2 linked regions of the Prosthecobacter dejongeii genome follow. The protein of the gene in region 2 interacts with the protein of the main gene of each other region in a pairwise test. Links are inferred from orthologs where the notes say so. Each region holds a gene or a part of one and is shown on either strand. Other genes may lie near its edges. The genes, in order: ribD and accC.

Region 1 (10,743 bases), 200 kb from region 2 along the record:
AGGGGCGATTCAGCAGCTCCAGGCCCTTGATGAGAGCCATCAGCTCCATGCGATTGTTCGTCGTGCGACGATAACCCTCAGAAAGTTCCTTGGTGTGCGCGCCCGCCTGCAGCAACACCCCATAGCCACCTGGGCCCGGATTGCCGCTACATGCGCCATCAGTGTAAATAGTAACGGAAGTCATGTCGAAAAAGAAAGTGAAGACGGCGCCGTCAGATCTCAGCTGTGTCCACCCACCAGTCATAGCCAGCTTTAATCCGATGACCATAAATTGTGGCTGGAGCTTCTTCCACTTTCAGATCTTTGAGGTAAAGCCGCAGGACTGCCATTTGAGACCGGGGGACGGCGGTGAAAACGGCGGGCATTTGTTGCAGTGCGGCTTCCTGAACGGCCCTCCGAATCGTCTCGGCACCCTGCTGGGCAGTGTCAAAATACAACCCGGAAAGGTGGGCAGAGACCATCTCCACACCGCTATCAGACCATAGCTGCTTACTCAGTCGGGTATCTTCAAGCAGACCGCGCATTTTCCCTCCTTCATCCAAGATCGGCACGGGTGGCATCTGAGAACGCAGTCCGGAGCGCCCGCCTGTTACGATGCAAGCCGGAGGGCCTGGACATGTTTTCTCCACTGCATGGCCCGCTTTGGCCTCAGTATTTTGCAATGAAGAAAGACGGAGCACCACAATCTCGGCCACTTTTTCAAAGAGTGGAATCCCCACTCTCCCTGTATAGCTAATAGGCAGGCGGCCAGTGCCGTTCATGACGATGCCATAACAGCTTCGCGACTTGCTCCGTTCGATCTGCCGCCGCGCCTCATTCATCAGCAGCGCGAGCACACGACTGCCACGCGCCTGCGGGCTGATTTTGAGATCGCACAGGTAATGGGCCAACTGCGTCATCGGGCATTCACCCTGCCAATGCAGCCAGCGCTGCACCCGCGCCAGAGTGCCTATGACCTCCCCTTCGCGCTCGACAACAAGCAAAGTCGCTGGTCCCATGGCGGTAAAAAATGGCAGATACGCCCGGCCATGGGAGATGGAGAAGTGGCCGCTGTCCCCTAGAGGATATCGGAACTGCCCCTCGAATCTCTCCAGCGCCTCACCCATCCATCTAGGCGGCGGCTCGGAATAGCAGTGCAGAGTCATAGTCGGGTGCCAACCAAGATGCGGGGATAGAAAAAACTGCGGTCTCGTTTTTCCATGGCTTCCCCCTGGGCTCGATCCCAGCGGATTCCATCGACCAACGTCTCTATTTCGAGCGTGGAGTTAAGCTGGCGAATGATAAGACGCGCGCCCGGCTTCATCACCCGCGCTGCCGCTGCAAGGGTCTGCGCCGCATGGGCGGGGGGAAGCCAGTCGAGGATGTTGGAAAGGTGCACTAGGTCCGCACTCGCAGGCGGAAGGTCATCCAGGACTTCCTGCATACGACCTTGATGCCAGACGATTTCTGCTTGCAGCGGCTCGGTGGATCTTAACCAGTCATAAGGACAGCCTGGGGCAAAACGTCCGCCATACATCTGGTGCAAAAAGGGATTGGTTGCGGCATCGGCACGGCTCAGTGCCACCCGTGTGCGCCAGGCGAAATGTTCATGAAAAGGCAGACGCGGATTTTGAGTGGCCTCCTGGCCAAAAAGGGCCACCAGATTGGCCAGGGACATCACCTTCGCCAAGGCTTCATCCAAACCGTTTTGGTTTATTGACACGCCCGGGGGTAGAGCCTGACGCAGTGTGGCAAAGCAGCGTTCATACCTTCCCAAATGATCCGGCCCATGCTCGGACACCAAGGACGGAGGACCGAAGACATCCGCGGGTAAATCCAGAATCTCCAGCCGAGGAAGCAACGCTTCTTCACGTTCTAGTGCTGGCAAAGGCGCATGGCCTAACAGATTGCATGATACCATGGCCGATTCATGGGTGGCAAGATGAGCCTTGAACCGTGCTAAGGCCAACTGGGCGGGATTCACATCAACCGCATGGATGCGGGCCAGTGGCAGGCGCGCGAGCTGGATCAATGTTTCACCACCAGAAGCAATCATGACGACGGTGGCATTTTCAGGCAAAGCCGTGGCTAGCTCCACATCCAGCGCGGGATCTTCCCGCACCTGGGCAAAGGCCAGAGGCAACTTGGCGGCCTCAAGAGCCCAGGGATCGGCGGGGGGCAGGTCGTTCATGGCAGATCTGAAGGATAAGGAAGAGCAGCAGGCTGGCGAGCAAATCCACAGCATAATGCAGCCTAAGAGCGACGGTGGCCACCATCATGAGAGCAGAGGGGGCCAGCATGGCCCAGAAGCGAGCGCGGAAGTGCGCCCAGTCCCAGGCCAGCAGCGTGAGCGTGATGAGTAAATGTAGGCTTGGAAACGCATCGTATCTGGCGGCCATCATGCTATTGATCTGCTGGTTCCAGGCAGTGAGCACCCCACCTTTGACCGGCTCTGAAAAGAGCTCAGGAAAAGCGACGGCGGGAGGCGCAGCGGGGTACAATAGATAACCAACAAATCCGAGGCCAAAGGCGGCGAACAAAGGTGCGCTGATCTGGCTACGCCAAGACGGATCGCGCCACAGGGCATCCAACAACACCCAGTGTAGGTAAAGGTGGTAACTCAAGTACCCGAAACTCAGTTCTTCGTTTGCCCACAGGGCCAGACGCCCCTGCCATGAGATGGCAGGTGATGACCCAAACATTGCAGCATCCGCTTCCAGCAGCTCCCGATGCCGCAGTGGAATACCCAGCACCTCTACCAGAGTGGAGGAGCTAGCATAAAAGGCCCAAGCCACTAAATAGCTACCGACCAGCCGCATGCGGTCACCGCTTTGCGTCCTCCACAACAAGACAGCATAGGCCACCATTCCACACACTGCACTTATAGTTAGGCCATGCACGCCTTTCACCCAAAACAGGGCAGCCAGGACACCGGAGCCGAGAACCAAGAACAGAAACTCATGTCTAGCTGGGACTGGTCTCATACCCGAGGCTCCACTTTTTGCTTCGGACCCAGCGGGCTACGCCGGAGGCTACCAGTGACGAACTCCTGCACAAATGCCCAGTAGGAGCGGATAAAGGGTGCACCCTGCTCCTTCAGTGGCTGTTTCAGCGCCTCATGCACCTGCGGTAGATGATGCCACGGCACACCGGGGTAGAGGTGATGCTCCAGGTGGTAGTTTTCATTGCACATGAAGAAACGAACGATGGGATAAGTGAGAATGGTGCGCGTGCCGCGCACCTCATCATCCGCATGTTCCAGTAGCGTGTGCTGGCTCATGCCGCGGATATTGACCATGGTATTGATGAAAAGCATGGGGATGAACCAGCCATGCCACAACCACCGAGCGGGCAGCCATTCCAAAGCCAGCCAGATGAGCATGAGAGTGGCTGCGACTTCCGCTAAGATACCCACCCGATCACGCCTCGTGCCATGCCTGAAACCGAGAATCGGAATCGCAGTGATGTAAATGGGATATCCGATGAGCAGCCGCAGCCAGTTCATGATGAACACCAACCAAGTCCAGCGGGTGTAGCTAGCGTAGTGATCAGGATCATTTTCCTCCCCCAGGTGCTGATGATGGCGCAGGTGCAGCACACGGTAGGCGCTGAAGTTTTGAAGCACAGGAATGGCGCACAAGGAACCGCCCATAGCATTCAAGAAACGACGATGAGAAAGCGTACCATGCACAGCCTCATGGGTAAACAGGCTAACACCATGCAGGGAGGCCGCCGCGAGAAGATACAGCGGCACCAGCAGCAGCCACTGCCACCCGTGCGTGACTTGCGCCGCAGCCGTGCAGGCAGTCCAGGCCGCCGCGCCATACAGCCCGGCGAAGATGAAAAGGCGCAGCACATGCTGGCCAGCAGCCCGCGTGTGGCAGAGGCGCAGGAGCTCAGGCGGCAGCGTGGGCGGTGGCAGGCTCATGAGGGCGGGTAGGTTGGGCTTCCTCCAAAAGATCCTCATAGAGGCGATTAAAGACATGCAGGCCCAGCTTCACGCCATCCTGTACAGCGGCGCGGTTCTCGCCCCCACGATCCCATGATCCTGCGACGATCTGGAAAAAATCCGCTGCATGGCGCTGGTCAATCTCTGCATGGAGCTTGTAGTGAACAAGGTCCTCAAAAGCAATCCACCCCTGCTTCACCACCTGCTCACCTATGAGAGCGGAGATGTCTGCAAAAGTGTGTTCGATGACGCCCAGACACCCGAAGGCGACTTCGATGGGCTCCATGAGGCAGGTCCCCATCAGGCTGGTGTTAAAGGCCCGGACGGCGGGCCCTTCCCGCAGCCGTCGCACCTCCTCGCGAGACACACCAAGGGTGGCCAAAAATTGCTGGAAGCTCATGTCATGCGCCAGTCTAGGGTCAAAGCCTGCTGGGCTTTCCCCCTCATCTCCATCCTCAAAACCATGTTCCTCAGAAAGATTGTGGATGAGCCCCTGGCGCAGCGCAGAGCTTGGCATGCGCGCCGTCAGTGCCGCCATGGGCCGGGAGAAATAGCGCACGGCAAAAAAGAACTGCTGTTGCGTTTCCCGGAATACCTCGCGATCCAGCTGCCCCTCACGCAAGGCCGTGAAGTAGAGGTTTTGTAGCAGGGGATGCGTATTCGCCTCGGCCACTACCCAGCGGATAAGTTCATGATTCATGCAGAAGAATACTTGGCAGACAAAGGGCCTGCGAAAGTTGTTCATCTTAAGATTTATAATAACGTCTCCAGCAGTGCCTTCAGCCCGCGTGTATCGGGCAGAGTATGAGTGGCGGAAACGAGGTGGGGGTTTTCGCTTTCGATGCGGATGCTGATGGGGACACCGGCATGGGTGCCCATTTCGATGTCGCGATCAGCATCGCCGATCATGAAGCTGTGGGCGAGATCGAGATCGTGCTCCTGGGCTGCACGCAGCAGCATCTCAGCACTGGGTTTCCGGCAGGTGCAGGTGGGGTCTTTGGAAAGGCAGGTGCAGGCGTAGATGCCATCGAAGGCGGCATCGTGCAGAGCCAGCTCTGCCTGCATCCGGGCATGGATGTCATCCAGCGTGGCCTGGGTCATCAGCCCTTTGCCCACCCCCTGCTGGCTGGTGGCTAAAATGGTGGCGTAACCACGAGCTCGACAAAAGGCCAGAGCCTCGACAATGCCCGGACTGAAATGAAAATCTTCCCAGCGGAGGACGTATCCGGCTCCTGGAGAAAGATTGACGACTCCATCGCGGTCAAAAAAAACAACCGGTCGGCTCATGCGTGATCAGATTCTAGGTTAGGCCAAACAGGACGACCTGTGAGGCAGAGGTTATCGCCAATGGGCAAGAGGGTGACGTTTTCCAATGCGACGGAGCTTTGCCAATCTGGACCGCCGATGACAGGCAGCCCGCCCCCACAGAGACGCGGGGCGATGTACCAGCATACCTCGTCCACACAGCGCGCAGCAAAGGCCTGGCCGAGCACGTTGCTACCGCCCTCAATGAGCACACTGGTGATGCCACGGGCGGCGAGATCCCGCAGGACCTCGGGAAAGGCCAGATCCCGCAGCACAAGGGTGCGGTCCTGATAGGCATCGGTAAAGACGTACGCGTCTGCGGGCAGATGACCGCTGCGGGTGAGGATGATGCGAAAGGGCTGTGGCTTGAGGCTGCCGTTTCGCAGGGTGAGACGGGGATTGTCCTGCCGCACTGTTTCCGCTCCCACCAGGATGGCATCTACCCGAGCGCGCAGGCCCTGGCTATGAGCACGGGCGGCCTCGCTGGTGATCCAGGGGCCCTCACCGGGAGGGCGGGTGATGCGACCATCCAGGCTCTGCCCAGCCTTGGCAATGACGTACGGAAGACCCGTGGTGATCCATTTAGCAAAAGGGCGCAGAATTTCCTGGCACTCGCTTTCCAGGATGCCGGTAGTCACGGCGATGCCTGCGCTTTCTAAAAGCTGCTGCGCACGGCCCACGTGGCTGGGATTTGGGTCCTGCGCCCCCCACACCACGCGTGTGATGCCTGCGGCCTGAATCGCGGAGGTGCAGGGGCCTGTGCGTCCCTGCGTGCTGCACGGTTCCAGCGTGACATATATGGTGGAGCCCGCGATGCGCTCGGGCGCGCGAATGCGGGCATCCTTAAGTGCCTCAATCTCCGCATGGGGCTGACCCGCTTGACGATGGAACCCTTGGCCAATCAGTTCACCCTCCGCCACGATCACCGCCCCCACGGCTGGATTTGGACTGGTGAAGCCGATGCCCTGGCGCGCCTGCTCCAGGGCGAGGCTCATCCAGTGGAGGTCGGATTCGGGGTTTAGGGCGGGCATGGCTAACTTGTTTCATAACGCGCCCAGTCCTGGCAGACAAGGCGGCTTTCATTCAGGATGTCTGACAGGGAACTGCAGGCTTGACCGTTGATGTCAGACTCTCTTCACTCCCGTCTGCATGAACCGCCGCGCCTTTCTCCACCAGTCTGCCTTCATCACTGCCGCCCTCACCGCCTCCAAGCTGAAGGCTTCAGACTCGCGCCCTTTGATCGGGATGGACCACTTTTCCGTGCGCGCCACCGGCTGGAAGGCGGGCCAGTACATTGACCATGCCGCCAGTCTGAAGCTGGACACCTGCTTCATCTCAGAACTGCACATCTTTGAAAACTTCGAAGAGGCCTACCTCAAGGGCCTGAAAGAGCAGGCCGACAAAGCCGGGCTCAAGCTGTATGTGGGCACGGGTTCCGTCTGCCCCACCTCGAATACCTGGAAGGACACCTATGGCACCCCAGAGGAGCATCTAGCCCTGACCATCCGTGTGGCCAAGGCCCTGGGCTCGCCCGTGGCCCGCTGTTACCTGGGAAATAACAAAGACCGCGCCACAGATGGCGGCATCCAGAAGCACATCGAAGCCATTCTCAAAGTCATCCAGGCCAACCAATCCCGCGCGGAAGCCGAAGGCATCAAAATCGCCATCGAAAACCACGCCGGCGACATGCAATCCCACGAGCTGAGGGCCCTCATCGAAGCCGCAGGCAAGGGCTACGTCGGCGCGAACATTGACCCCGGCAATGCCGTCTGGGCCATGGAGGAGCCCATGGCGCATCTGGAGGCCCTCGGTGCCCTCACCGTCTGCTCCAGCGTGCGTGACAGCATGGTGTGGGACACGGAAGAAGGCGCCGTGGTGCAGTGGACCGCCATCGGTGAAGGACTGGTGGATTTTAAAGCCTACGCCAAACGCTTTGCCGAGCTCGCCCCTGGCGTCCCCCTCCAGGTGGAGACCATTTCAGGCTTTGCCCGCCCGATGAACTACAAGAGCGAAGAATTCTGGAAGCCCTACCCCGGCTATCGCGATACCGCCGCCTTCAAGGCCTGGGTAGAAATGTCGAAAAAAGGCAAAGCCATCCCCAGCTTTAAAGCACCGGATGGACCGGGTAAAAAGGATGCCGAGATCGCCTACCAAAAGGGTGAACTCCAGCGCAGCACCGCCTGGCTCCAGGCCCATCTGTAGTCTCACCACCTCTCCAGCCTCCACCAGGCCGCCCCAGGGGAAGTCTGCGCGCTATATTGACGAGAGTTTCAAAAATGAGATGCATTAAAGATCAGTTTCCCGAAAATTAAAGTTTACTTAATAATTTAAGATAGCTAAATGGAGCCCTGATTACCTGTGGCTGCCATGACACTTTCTCCCGATACACTGCGTCCTGACACACTGGCCGAACTGGAAGCAAGTCTGCACCAGATGAAAACGGCCAACTACTTCCTCCGAGTCGCGGTGGATCAAGTGCCGGAGGCGGTACTCATCCTGGAGGCCGAACCCACGGACAACGCAGGGCCCAAGGTGCTCTTTAGCAACGCCGCCGCCGCCGTGCTGGTAGGCGTCGAGCCTGAAAAAGGCCTTCGCGGCCTCGGCATTGCTGACTTAGCCGCAGGCGACTCCGATGCTGCCACACTTTTAGGCAGCCTGAAACATGCCACCGAAAACGGCGGCGCACACGAGTGCGAGGCCTTCGTTCAGAACTTTTACGGCCATCCTCCCCAGCGCTGCAACTGGCGCGTACGTGCCGTCTTCAACAGCATGCGCAAGCTGCTGAACTACACCCTCGTCGTCACTCCCCTGCCCATCCTATCGGCAGCGCTGCCTAAACCGGTGCCTGCCCGTGGAGAAGATCTGGACAGCCAGTCAGATCAACTGAAGCAGGACAATCTAGCCGCCCTGGCCCAGGGCATCGCTCATGATGTCAATAATTTGTTAGGCCCAGTCACCATGCGCCTTTCAGACCTGCTCCAGCAAGTGCAGGGACAGCCTGCTCTGAAGGAAGAGCTGCAGCTCATATTCAGCGGGCTGAAGCGCGCTCGTCAATTCACCTCCCAGGTGGTGACCGCCTGCAAAGCCAAGCCTAACCAAAAGCAGCCCATTGATGTAGCCGCCATCATTCATGACACAGTCAAGTTCGCCGGCGCAGGATCCAATGCCCAACTGCGCGTGCGCCTGGGCCAAGCCCTCCGCTGGCCCGTGGCCGATGCGGTGAAGATCAGCCAAGTGCTGCAAAACCTCATTCTCAATGGCATCCAGGCCATGCCCCAGGGCGGCTACATGGATGTGGATGCAGAGAATGCAGACATCGGTCTCGGCCAGGATGACATCCTGAAACCCGGCCCCTACGTGCGCATCACCGTGCGGGATCGTGGCTGCGGCATTTCACCAGAAAACCTGGAGCGTCTCTTCAAAGAAACCTTCACCACCAAGCCCGATGGCAACGGCATCGGCCTCACCACCTGCAAGCTTTTCATCCATGCTCACGAAGGCGACATCCGTGTCTCATCCAGGCTGAATGTCGGCACCGAGTTCAGCGTTTACCTGCCCGCCGTGCCCGCCATGACAGGACAGGTGGGCACCCCAGAGCGAGACCATGCCCCCGTGCCCTTGAAAAAAGGCCAGGGCCGCGTCCTCATTGTGGATGATGAAGATGACCTGCGGAAAGTCGCCCAGCTCATCCTCAAACGCTGCGGGTATGAAGTCATCGAATGCGACAACGGTCAAGATGCCGTAAAGATCTACCACAGCCTCGCCCGCACCGGCACCCCACCCGATGTCGTGCTCATGGACCTGACCCTCCGCGGCGGCATGAACGGTGGCGAAACCGCTGAAGAGATCCTCCGATTCGACCCCGAAGCGCGCCTCGTCGTCACCAGCGGCAGCGTCAATGAAGACGTGCAAATGACCTTCCTCGAGAAAGGCTTCGTCGGCGTACTGCCCAAGCCCTACGAAGCCGGTGAATTGACCCAGATCGTCCACCGCGTAGTCACCATGATGAGCCGCGCCTGACCCCCTCACGGGCGAAAAACAGACCAGCGAGACGATTCCGCACCTCATATAGCAGAGTCCTCTTCCAAGCCCCAAAGGAAGCCGAAGAGATGGACCCTCAGGCCCAAGAGAGAAAACCCAGAGCGTCTGGCCTAACCAGACGTTTAGATTCGATTCGCCCCTTTCTTCGGTGTCAACACCGAGCGCCACTTCTCCTAGCGCCTCCTCCCGAGCGAGCCTGAACATAGTTCCCCTTCATACTCGCCCGGTAGTCATCAACAACAGACACCCCTTCCCCAAGACGTCTACCTTCAAAGCCATCCCCCACAAACCAGCCCCTGGTGCAGAGTGCCGCATCCTGTCCAAATGCCCCTCCATCGTCGGCAACCGTCTCTTTTGGGGCCAATTGAAGAGTGCCTTCCAGGGCAGTGCACGCAGGCTCCGTGACGGGCGCTGGATCGGCCGCGAAGAGGCCGAGTACAAAGCTCCCTCTACTGGGCCACCCCCGGTTACGGTTACATCGTCACCGCCACCAGCATCGTGCCGGGCTCCCGCCCGCCCTCCCGCTACAAGGCCAGGAACGTGGACAGGATGAGGCTCATTTGCAACGCCATCGGCTTCATCCAGGCCGTCCAACGCGGCATCCAGCAAGGATTGATTTGATCTAACCTCTTGTTATACCTAGCTCCATATACAACGCAGCGGATGTCTTGAAGACCCACTATGCCCACGTCCCATGACCAATTCGCCGGAGGGGATTGCCCTGGAGACAGGCATGAATGACGGGCTATGGGTGGTCACTGTTTGCAGCACGCCTGCTGATGAATTCATTCACTTGTTCACTTGTGTGCGAATAGTCGCGTTTATTAATGAAACCAACTGATTTCAACTTCAAAAGTGGTGACATATCCCCATCTGCCACTTCCGTTTTTACAAAACGGAACTCCTCGATAGTTTTGCTTTCCTCCAAAAAGCTCAAAGACTGCAGCTTTCCACATGAGGAAAGCTTAATCGAGCGGACACGAGCGCACCTACTTAGCAGCGGAATGTCCTGAATATTTCCGCAGGCTTCAAAGTGAACTTGCTCAATGGGAGTGCTTATCAGCGCGGCAATGGTGACAAGAGCTTTACAATAACTCACGTCAATCTGGCGAAGCCTCGCCAGCCTCTGCACGCCATCAAGGCTTGTCACTCCTGCTTGGACAAGCTCCAGTGCTTCCAAGTTAGCAAATGAAGAGAGAGCGTTGAGATCTTTCGTCTTGGGTTTGTAACCTTTAAGATAAAGGGACTCTAAAGAATCTCCGCTGCTGGGCAGGATGTCACCCGAATGCCAGACGATCCGTAAATCCACCAAGTTAATAAATTCCCTGAAATCAAATCCACGCAATCTCATTCCTCCTAGGCTAATGAAGCGCAACTCGTTAAAACGAGGCAGTGTTTGGCAATCTAGAGAGCCAGTTTCGGTCACGATAATCCCAGCGAATGACGGTAGTTCATTGAGGAACGACGGA
Region 2 (6,884 bases):
CGTCCTCAAACAGGGCCTCAAGCGCCAGATCCGCCTCATGTTCTACCAGCTCGGTTTTGAGGTCGAGCGCCTCACCCGCACCCGCATCGGCTGGCTGGAACTCAAAGGTCTGCAAAAAGGCGGCTGGAAACAGCTCACCGAAGTCGAAGTGGATCGCTTCTTCTCCAAGGACGGCGTCACCGGCCGCCCTGCCAAGATCGCCAAAACAGCCGCCGTGGCCGATGCAGGCGACGAAGAAGCCGGCCGCCCTGTGCGCCGTGCCCCGGCCAAGCCCCGTAGCGGGCCCCGTGGCAAAAAAACTTTCGGCAGCGAAGACCGCCCCCGCAGCGGCCCGCGTGGCAAAAAATCCTTCGGCAGCGAAGGCCGCACCCGTAGCCCCCGCGCCGCCTCTGAGGCCGGTGAAGACCGCCCCTTCGGCGCACCCCGGTCGAAAAGAACTTTCGGCAGCGAAGATCGCCTTCGTGGCCCCCGCTCCAGCTTCTCCGAAGGCGAAGATCGCCCTTTCGGTGCTCCCCGCGGCCAAAAACCTTTCGGTCGTGAAGACCGCCCCCGAAGCCCGCGTGGAGGCTATTCCGAAGGCGAAGACCGCCCCCGCAGTGGCTCCCGTCCCCCTCGTGGACGCGCCTCTTTTGGCGATGACGAGGCCCCCCGTCCCCGGGGAAAACGCCCAGAAGGCGACCGCAAACCCCGCAGCAGCGGCGGTGCTGGTAAGGCCCGCTCCACCCGTGGAGACAGCCCCAGCAGGCCACCACGCGCCTCGGTGAAACGCGCTCCAGGAAAAAATGGCCCTCGCGGCCGGGCATAAATTGCGCTCAGCGCAACAGCGCTTGTCTTTATCCTTGCCACGGCAGTCAGAGGGGCTAACCTCGACTCCGCTAATCGCACCTACATCCCTGAATGGACGACACAAAATCTAACGAGAAGGAGGCCACAGCTTTGGACCTGAAGCAGATCAAGCAGATCGTGGCCCTCATGGCCGAAAACGATCTCAGTTATTTTCATTTCGAAAACCAAGGATCCAAGGTCGAACTGCGACGTGGATCTGACTTCCAGGCAGCCAAAGAGCTCCTGAAGCATCTCCCCGTGGCCTCCGCCGCCGCCCCGGTCGCCGTGGCTGCAGCCCCTGCCGCCCCCGCTGCGGCAGCCCCCGCCGCCCTCGCTTCCGCGCCAGCCGCTGCCGCCGCAGAGCCCGCAGGCCCCACCATCAACAGCCCCATGGTCGGCACCTTTTACCGCTCCGCCGCCCCCGGTGAAAAACCCTTCGCCAACATCGGTGACTCCGTGGATGAAAACTCCAACGTCTGCATCATCGAGGCCATGAAGGTCATGAATGAGATCAAGGCCGAAGTGCGTGGCACCATCGCCCGCATCCTCGTCGAAGACGGCAAGCCCGTCCAATACGGCCAGCCGCTGTTCGAATTGAAGGCCTAGGCCGGATTTTCTCGCGACACCTTCTTGAATCGCACGGCTCACCCCTCCCGGGTCCGCTAGATCAAGAAGGTGCCGACTCAAAAAAATCACAAGTCACGCACGCACTTCCTCTCCCGTCCCTCATGTTCAGAAAAGTCCTCGTCGCCAACCGTGGTGAGATCGCCGTCCGCATCATCCGCGCTTGTAAAGAGCTCGATGTCAAAACCGTCGCCGTATATTCCGAAGCCGATGTGGACTCCATGCATGTCCACCTCGCCGATGAAGCCATCTGCATCGGCCCCGGCCCCAGCAGCGAGAGCTACCTGAAAATCAGCCGCATCATCAGCGCCGCAGAGATCGCCAACGTGGACGCCATCCACCCCGGCTACGGCTTCCTTTCCGAAAAAGCCGAATTCGCCGACGTCTGCGAACAGTGCAAAATCAAATTCATCGGCCCCAGCTCCCGCGTCATCTCCATGATGGGGGACAAAAACGTCGCCCGCGCCACTGCCCGCAAAGCCGGCGTCCCCGTCACCCCCGGGTCAGACGGCCTCATCCATAACGAAGAAGAAGCCCTCATGTGGGCGCGCAAAATCGGCTACCCCGTCATCATCAAAGCCAGTGCCGGTGGCGGTGGCCGTGGCATGCGCCCCGTGCTGAACGAGGCCACCCTCATCTCCAGCTTCCAGGCCGCCTCCCTTGAGGCCCTCAAATGCTTTGGCGACGGCTCCATGTACATGGAAAAGCTCGTCGAAAAGCCCCACCACATCGAATTCCAGATCGTCGCCGACAGCCAGGGCAACGTCGTCCACCTTGGCGAGCGCGACTGCTCCATGCAGCGGCGTAACCAAAAGATCATCGAAGAGTGCCCCAGCCCCAAGATGACCGAAGACCTCCGCAAGCGCATGGGCGACGCCACCATCCGCATCTGCAAAGAGATCGGCTACGAAAACTGCGGCACCATCGAGTTCCTCGTCGATAACAACCGTGAAGACTTCTACTTCATGGAGATGAACACCCGCATCCAGGTGGAGCACCCCATCACCGAAGAAGTCTATGGCTGCGACCTCATCAAAGAGCAGATCCGCATCGCCGCTGGCCTCCCCCTCAGCGAGCACGTCGTCAACGCCGTCCCCCGTGGTCACTCCATCGAGTGCCGCATCAACGCCGAAGACCCCTTCCGCAACTTCGCCCCCAGCCCCGGCAAGATCAATCTCTGGTACACCTCCGGTGGCCGCGGCGTCCGTGTGGACAGCCACGTCTATTCCGGCTACGACGTCCCGCCGTATTATGACTCAATGATCGCCAAGCTCATCGTCAGCGGCGCCACCCGCGAGATCGCCATCCGCCGCATGCGCCGCGCCCTGGGTGAATTCGTCGTCGAAGGCATCAAAACCACCATCCCCCTCCAGAGCAAAGTCCTCACCACCAGCGACTTCCAAAACGGCCAATACGACATCACCTGGGTCGAAAACTTCCTCCGCCAGGAAGGCCTGAAGGGCTAGAGTAACAGCATTTAACACCTTGAAATTCAAGGTGTTAGTCACGCTAAAAAGCACCCAAAATCCGCCACTCCCCCCGAGGACTCCCCCTTTCCAAGGAAAGATGGGTCATGTTGGGGCTGGTAACCGATAGGAGTATTGTATACTGCACAGCCTTTGATAAGGCTAGAAGACGCCCTTGAATTTAGATGTGGCTAGGTCACGCAAGGAAACGCGAAGCGCACCCAATTTTTGCCTTCCTGCTATGCACCTGATCTCCTATTGGGGAACGGGAAACCTGGGGCTACGCAAATCCATTGAAGTGCTTTGGCGATGCCCAACGGGTCAGAATTGTGGCAATTTTTGCAGCCTGACAAGATGTCCCTTTGAAGATTAGACTTAACCGACTACAAGTTTGTTCAGATACCCTCGGCGGATCATGAGTGGCACCCAAGGCTGGCCGCGGTGGATACCTGGGCACCACAAGGCTGTACATGTAGAAACCGGTATATTGAAAATAGTAGCGAGCAAGCCGCGCTTGCCGTCATAGCCAAGGGCGTCGCGAGCACAGCTTTCCTTATCGGCGGGAGTCAGATTGTCAAAGGCCACCGCGTTAGCACGAGTCCAACTGAGCACATTGCGTCCGACCTCCTCTAGATAATGAGACAACTCGCAGTCCGCCTCAAGGCAATTGGAGTCGAGGCCTTCGTGGAAATATAGTCCTTTGAAGTTGCCAATCTTGATTTCAGCGGCCACTTCTTTGAGCCGATCCTCGGCTTCCTGTGTGCCAACAGCGACGATGGCTGCCCAAGGTATTTTGCGAAGGGCAATTTGGTCCTGCGGGCGCAGAGCATGCTGGAAAATACCGCGCTCGGAACGCATTTCCGCAGGCCATTCTTCACGTGGAACTCCCATCCAAGATCGGAGTTGGCAGGAAGCTTGGCTGCCAGAGACGATATTGTCGTCGCAGAGGACCAGTAGCGATTCGGACTTCATGGCGTCGAGCGCATCTTCAATACTTTTGCAAATGGTCCAGCCATTTTTGTCAGCCTTGGATTTCAATTCTTGTTCGAAGAGCATCCGCGTCAGGCTTCCGCTGTCTGGGGAGAAGCCAGTGATGACAAAGGCCGCTTTTGGATGCTGTTCCGCAAGGCGGTCAAGATTCTTGTCCATTGCCTCGGCCAGCCGAGCGCGATCAAGAATTTGGATGCGCTTAAGAGCCGGGAGAAGTTCCTTGCGCAGGCGTGGAGGGAACTGGGTCACAAACGCGTGCACAGATTCCCGCGTTACCTGCCAAGAGCCTTCGCCGCTGAACCCCTTGAGCTTCGCGGCAATTCCTTCAACCTCAGGACAGTCGGAGGGATGAGGAAAGAGGCGCGGGCAGTCATTGAAATAATCAGCATGGTTGGCCGCCTGCCTGATACTCTCAAGACGCTCCATGTTGACTCCGGCGCGGCGAGCAGCCGTGTCGAGATCTACCATCATACCGGGAATGAACTTGAAATGAATAGGCCGATTCGAATCTCCGAGCGAGGCATCAAACTGGTAGTCGCTGATGGGGCCGTCCAAGCGGGCCAGAACCTTAGCGGCAGCAAGCGCATTAAATTCTCGCCATGCTGGCGGGCCGACAACATAGGCCTGTGATTTGAAAATTTCCAAGGCGTCGCTCTGCTCGTCTGCAATATTGCGGTCGGAGGAAAACATTAGTTCCCCGTTTTCTACGATGAGGCAGTCCTTACGCTGTGCATGAATACCCCGAATAGGCAGAAACATCGGGGCATTGGCGGGACTTTTGGGAACAATATCCTGGCGATGCTTGGCGACGGCGGCCGAAAGTAAGGCTGCTTCCGCTAGGATTTTTTCTTCAAGATCAGAAGGCTCACGCAAGCGTTCAAGCAGGTGCCCAACTGTAGCTTTTACAAGGCTGGCGGACGTATGGCTTGGGGAATGTTGAAGGAAATGGCTGAGATTGACGCGTGCTGTTACGAGTCGCTTGCCAATGACAAGCGCACGCTTGGGCAGCTGACGGATACGGAGGTTTTCTCCGTATCGAGCGACGTCGGGGCTGTTGCTTCGAACCATTGCCTGAAGTAGACTATCGTCGCTGTCAGCCCAGAGGAGGAGGACGTTACTCTGGCGTTCACCGTTGGTGCCAAGGCCGTGGAGTCCACGCTCCAGTAGGGCTTCAGCACAGAGTGTCACTTGGTGTAGATAGACGCGGTTGTAGAGACTTGTGCGAGCATGGGCCAGTTCCTCAAGCGTGTCGACGCCCGATGCGTTCACGATTAGGATCATCGACTCTTCCGGCCCGCCAGACTGGCCAGTTAAGCGCTCAAGCTTGGAGCGAGGGACTCTGAGGAAGGCAGACCGGAGGAACAGGCGGGCAAAGTCAATGCCGACTGGGATGCCGCACGCCTGTGCGTCGCGGTTAATGTAGTCGATTTTGTCAGCATCAATCGCGGTGGCGGAAATCAATTCGGCGGCACCTCGTTCGTCTACAGTAGGCGGCAGCCCAATAATTAGGGAGGCAACGCGGTAGATAAAATTTGAGTGCCCCTCGGGCCGCACCGCCTTGCTGTAGAATCGCTGGAAGCGCGGTGAGAGGACCACCAAGAGTGACAACGCCTCGGCGAGCTTAGGATTTTTTCCGAAACGCACCTCAATTTCGATCATAAACTCATCAATTGAGGCAGGACCAACCTTGAACTGCGTGCTATGTGTGGTGACTGCGCGCTCGGTAGCGTGCGAGAACGGCATATGACCAATATCATGAAGAATTGCTGCATGAAGCAAGTCGGTGGAAAGATCCGAGGTTAGGGGCCAGTAATGGTACCCGTGCATCCTTCCGCCGTTCGCTTCTGCCTCCTTCTGGTTCTTGCGGATTGAGGCTAACAACTGATGGATCACCGAATACATGCCCAAACTGTGGACAAAGCGGGAGTGCTCTGCGGAAGGGTAGGTCAAGTAGGTGAGGCCCAATTGACGAATACGACGAAGCCGTTGGACAACAGGACTGTCGAGGAGAAGCTGCGCGCTGCGGTCGAGTTCAACCATTCCCCAGACATTATCCTTAACGACCTTAGATCGGCGGGGTGTGGTCCTGGCGTGGTCGATCATCCGATCTACGTAGTTGTCCGTGAATCCGACCTCATCGAACGCTCCATTGACCGATTTTTCAAGGCCTTCGATACGCGAATACCAAGCTTGCGATAGTTCGGCGAGCAGGTCGGCGGACATTGGTCGTCAGGCGGCTGCGCGATAGGCGTCCCCCGCCTGAATCACGATGTTGCGATCCGCAGGGGCCAGCTGTTCGAACAACGAAGTGGCAAAAGCCTGCGGAATGTCGAAAGATATCTCCTCGTAAAAGGGATTAGGCGCGGCGGTGAGGCTCAGTTGCATGTTGCGTAAGGCTGTCTCCATACCGTCCAAAGAACCCGTATTGCTCGGAAGAAGTTCGTTACGCAAACGGACCAAGCCGCGGAAATCCTCAAGGTTGTGTCGAGGAGCAGACGCTACGATCTCGTCTAGCTTGGCAATAAGAGCAAGAAAACGCTTCCGGTCCTCTGGGGACCTAGGACGAGTAGAAGTGACGCCTTTCTGTACAAGATAGGCGACCAAACCCCTCAAGAATATGGTTGTACGATCCATGAAATTTTGGAAATCAAGGTCTTAAAACCCGGAATTCCGAATCTAAAGTGCCTGCGATAAAATGGAGCTATAAAAATGGTATTGCAAGCAAAGAAGTGGCAGCATGTGTTGCATACTTGGCAGGCGTGCATTGCAATTCGCTTCAGCAAGCCTCGCGCAAGTGACCATTGAGGCCGCGTACATCTTAAGCTATATGTTGATAAATATATCAGAAATAATGCTGGGGTTCTCGCGTCTTTCTGTGAGAACAGACGCCCCCTCCCATCTCGTCCAGAGCGCCGGAATACGTCAAGGTCTCCAACGGGCAGAAGACTCTAGCACTATAACAGTTCTGGCCGCTACCAC

The links.
Region 1: the proteins of accC (region 2) and ribD interact in binary tests that used the Escherichia coli proteins (3 or more experiments, as listed by UniProt). The link is inferred for Prosthecobacter dejongeii from one-to-one orthologs.

Annotation. Positions count from the first base shown.
Region 1 is NZ_JACHIF010000001.1:739,050-749,792, forward strand. Bases 4,239-7,213 are described here. They hold ribD (bifunctional diaminohydroxyphosphoribosylaminopyrimidine deaminase/5-amino-6-(5-phosphoribosylamino)uracil reductase RibD), read right to left. Parts: upstream 6,265-7,213; coding sequence 5,212-6,264; downstream 4,239-5,211. Other genes in these bases: HNQ64_RS02730 (TenA family transcriptional regulator), read right to left, coding at 4,239-4,628; HNQ64_RS02735 (D-glycero-alpha-D-manno-heptose-1,7-bisphosphate 7-phosphatase), read right to left, coding at 4,682-5,215; HNQ64_RS02745 (sugar phosphate isomerase/epimerase family protein), read left to right, coding at 6,383-7,213. In the rest of the region: rnhA (ribonuclease HI), read right to left, coding at 1-184; HNQ64_RS02710 (hypothetical protein), read right to left, coding at 213-1,145; HNQ64_RS02715 (DUF3419 family protein), read right to left, coding at 1,142-2,170; HNQ64_RS02720 (phosphatase PAP2 family protein), read right to left, coding at 2,133-2,963; HNQ64_RS02725 (fatty acid desaturase family protein), read right to left, coding at 2,960-3,907; more of HNQ64_RS02730, read right to left, coding at 3,876-4,238; more of HNQ64_RS02745, read left to right, coding at 7,214-7,435; HNQ64_RS02750 (hybrid sensor histidine kinase/response regulator), read left to right, coding at 7,601-9,253; HNQ64_RS02755 (hypothetical protein), read right to left, coding at 10,020-10,743. UniProt on the Escherichia coli protein: Converts 2,5-diamino-6-(ribosylamino)-4(3h)-pyrimidinone 5'-phosphate into 5-amino-6-(ribosylamino)-2,4(1h,3h)-pyrimidinedione 5'-phosphate.
Region 2 is NZ_JACHIF010000001.1:539,705-546,588, reverse strand. The notes cover bases 754-3,734. They hold accC (acetyl-CoA carboxylase biotin carboxylase subunit), read left to right. Parts: upstream 754-1,553; coding sequence 1,554-2,915; downstream 2,916-3,734. Other genes in these bases: HNQ64_RS01990 (phosphoribosyltransferase-like protein), read right to left, coding at 3,291-3,734; accB (acetyl-CoA carboxylase biotin carboxyl carrier protein), read left to right, coding at 898-1,431; HNQ64_RS02005 (pseudouridine synthase), read left to right, coding at 754-805. Also shown: more of HNQ64_RS02005, read left to right, coding at 1-753; more of HNQ64_RS01990, read right to left, coding at 3,735-6,128; HNQ64_RS01985 (hypothetical protein), read right to left, coding at 6,135-6,311. UniProt on the Escherichia coli protein: This protein is a component of the acetyl coenzyme A carboxylase complex; first, biotin carboxylase catalyzes the carboxylation of the carrier protein and then the transcarboxylase transfers the carboxyl group to form malonyl-CoA.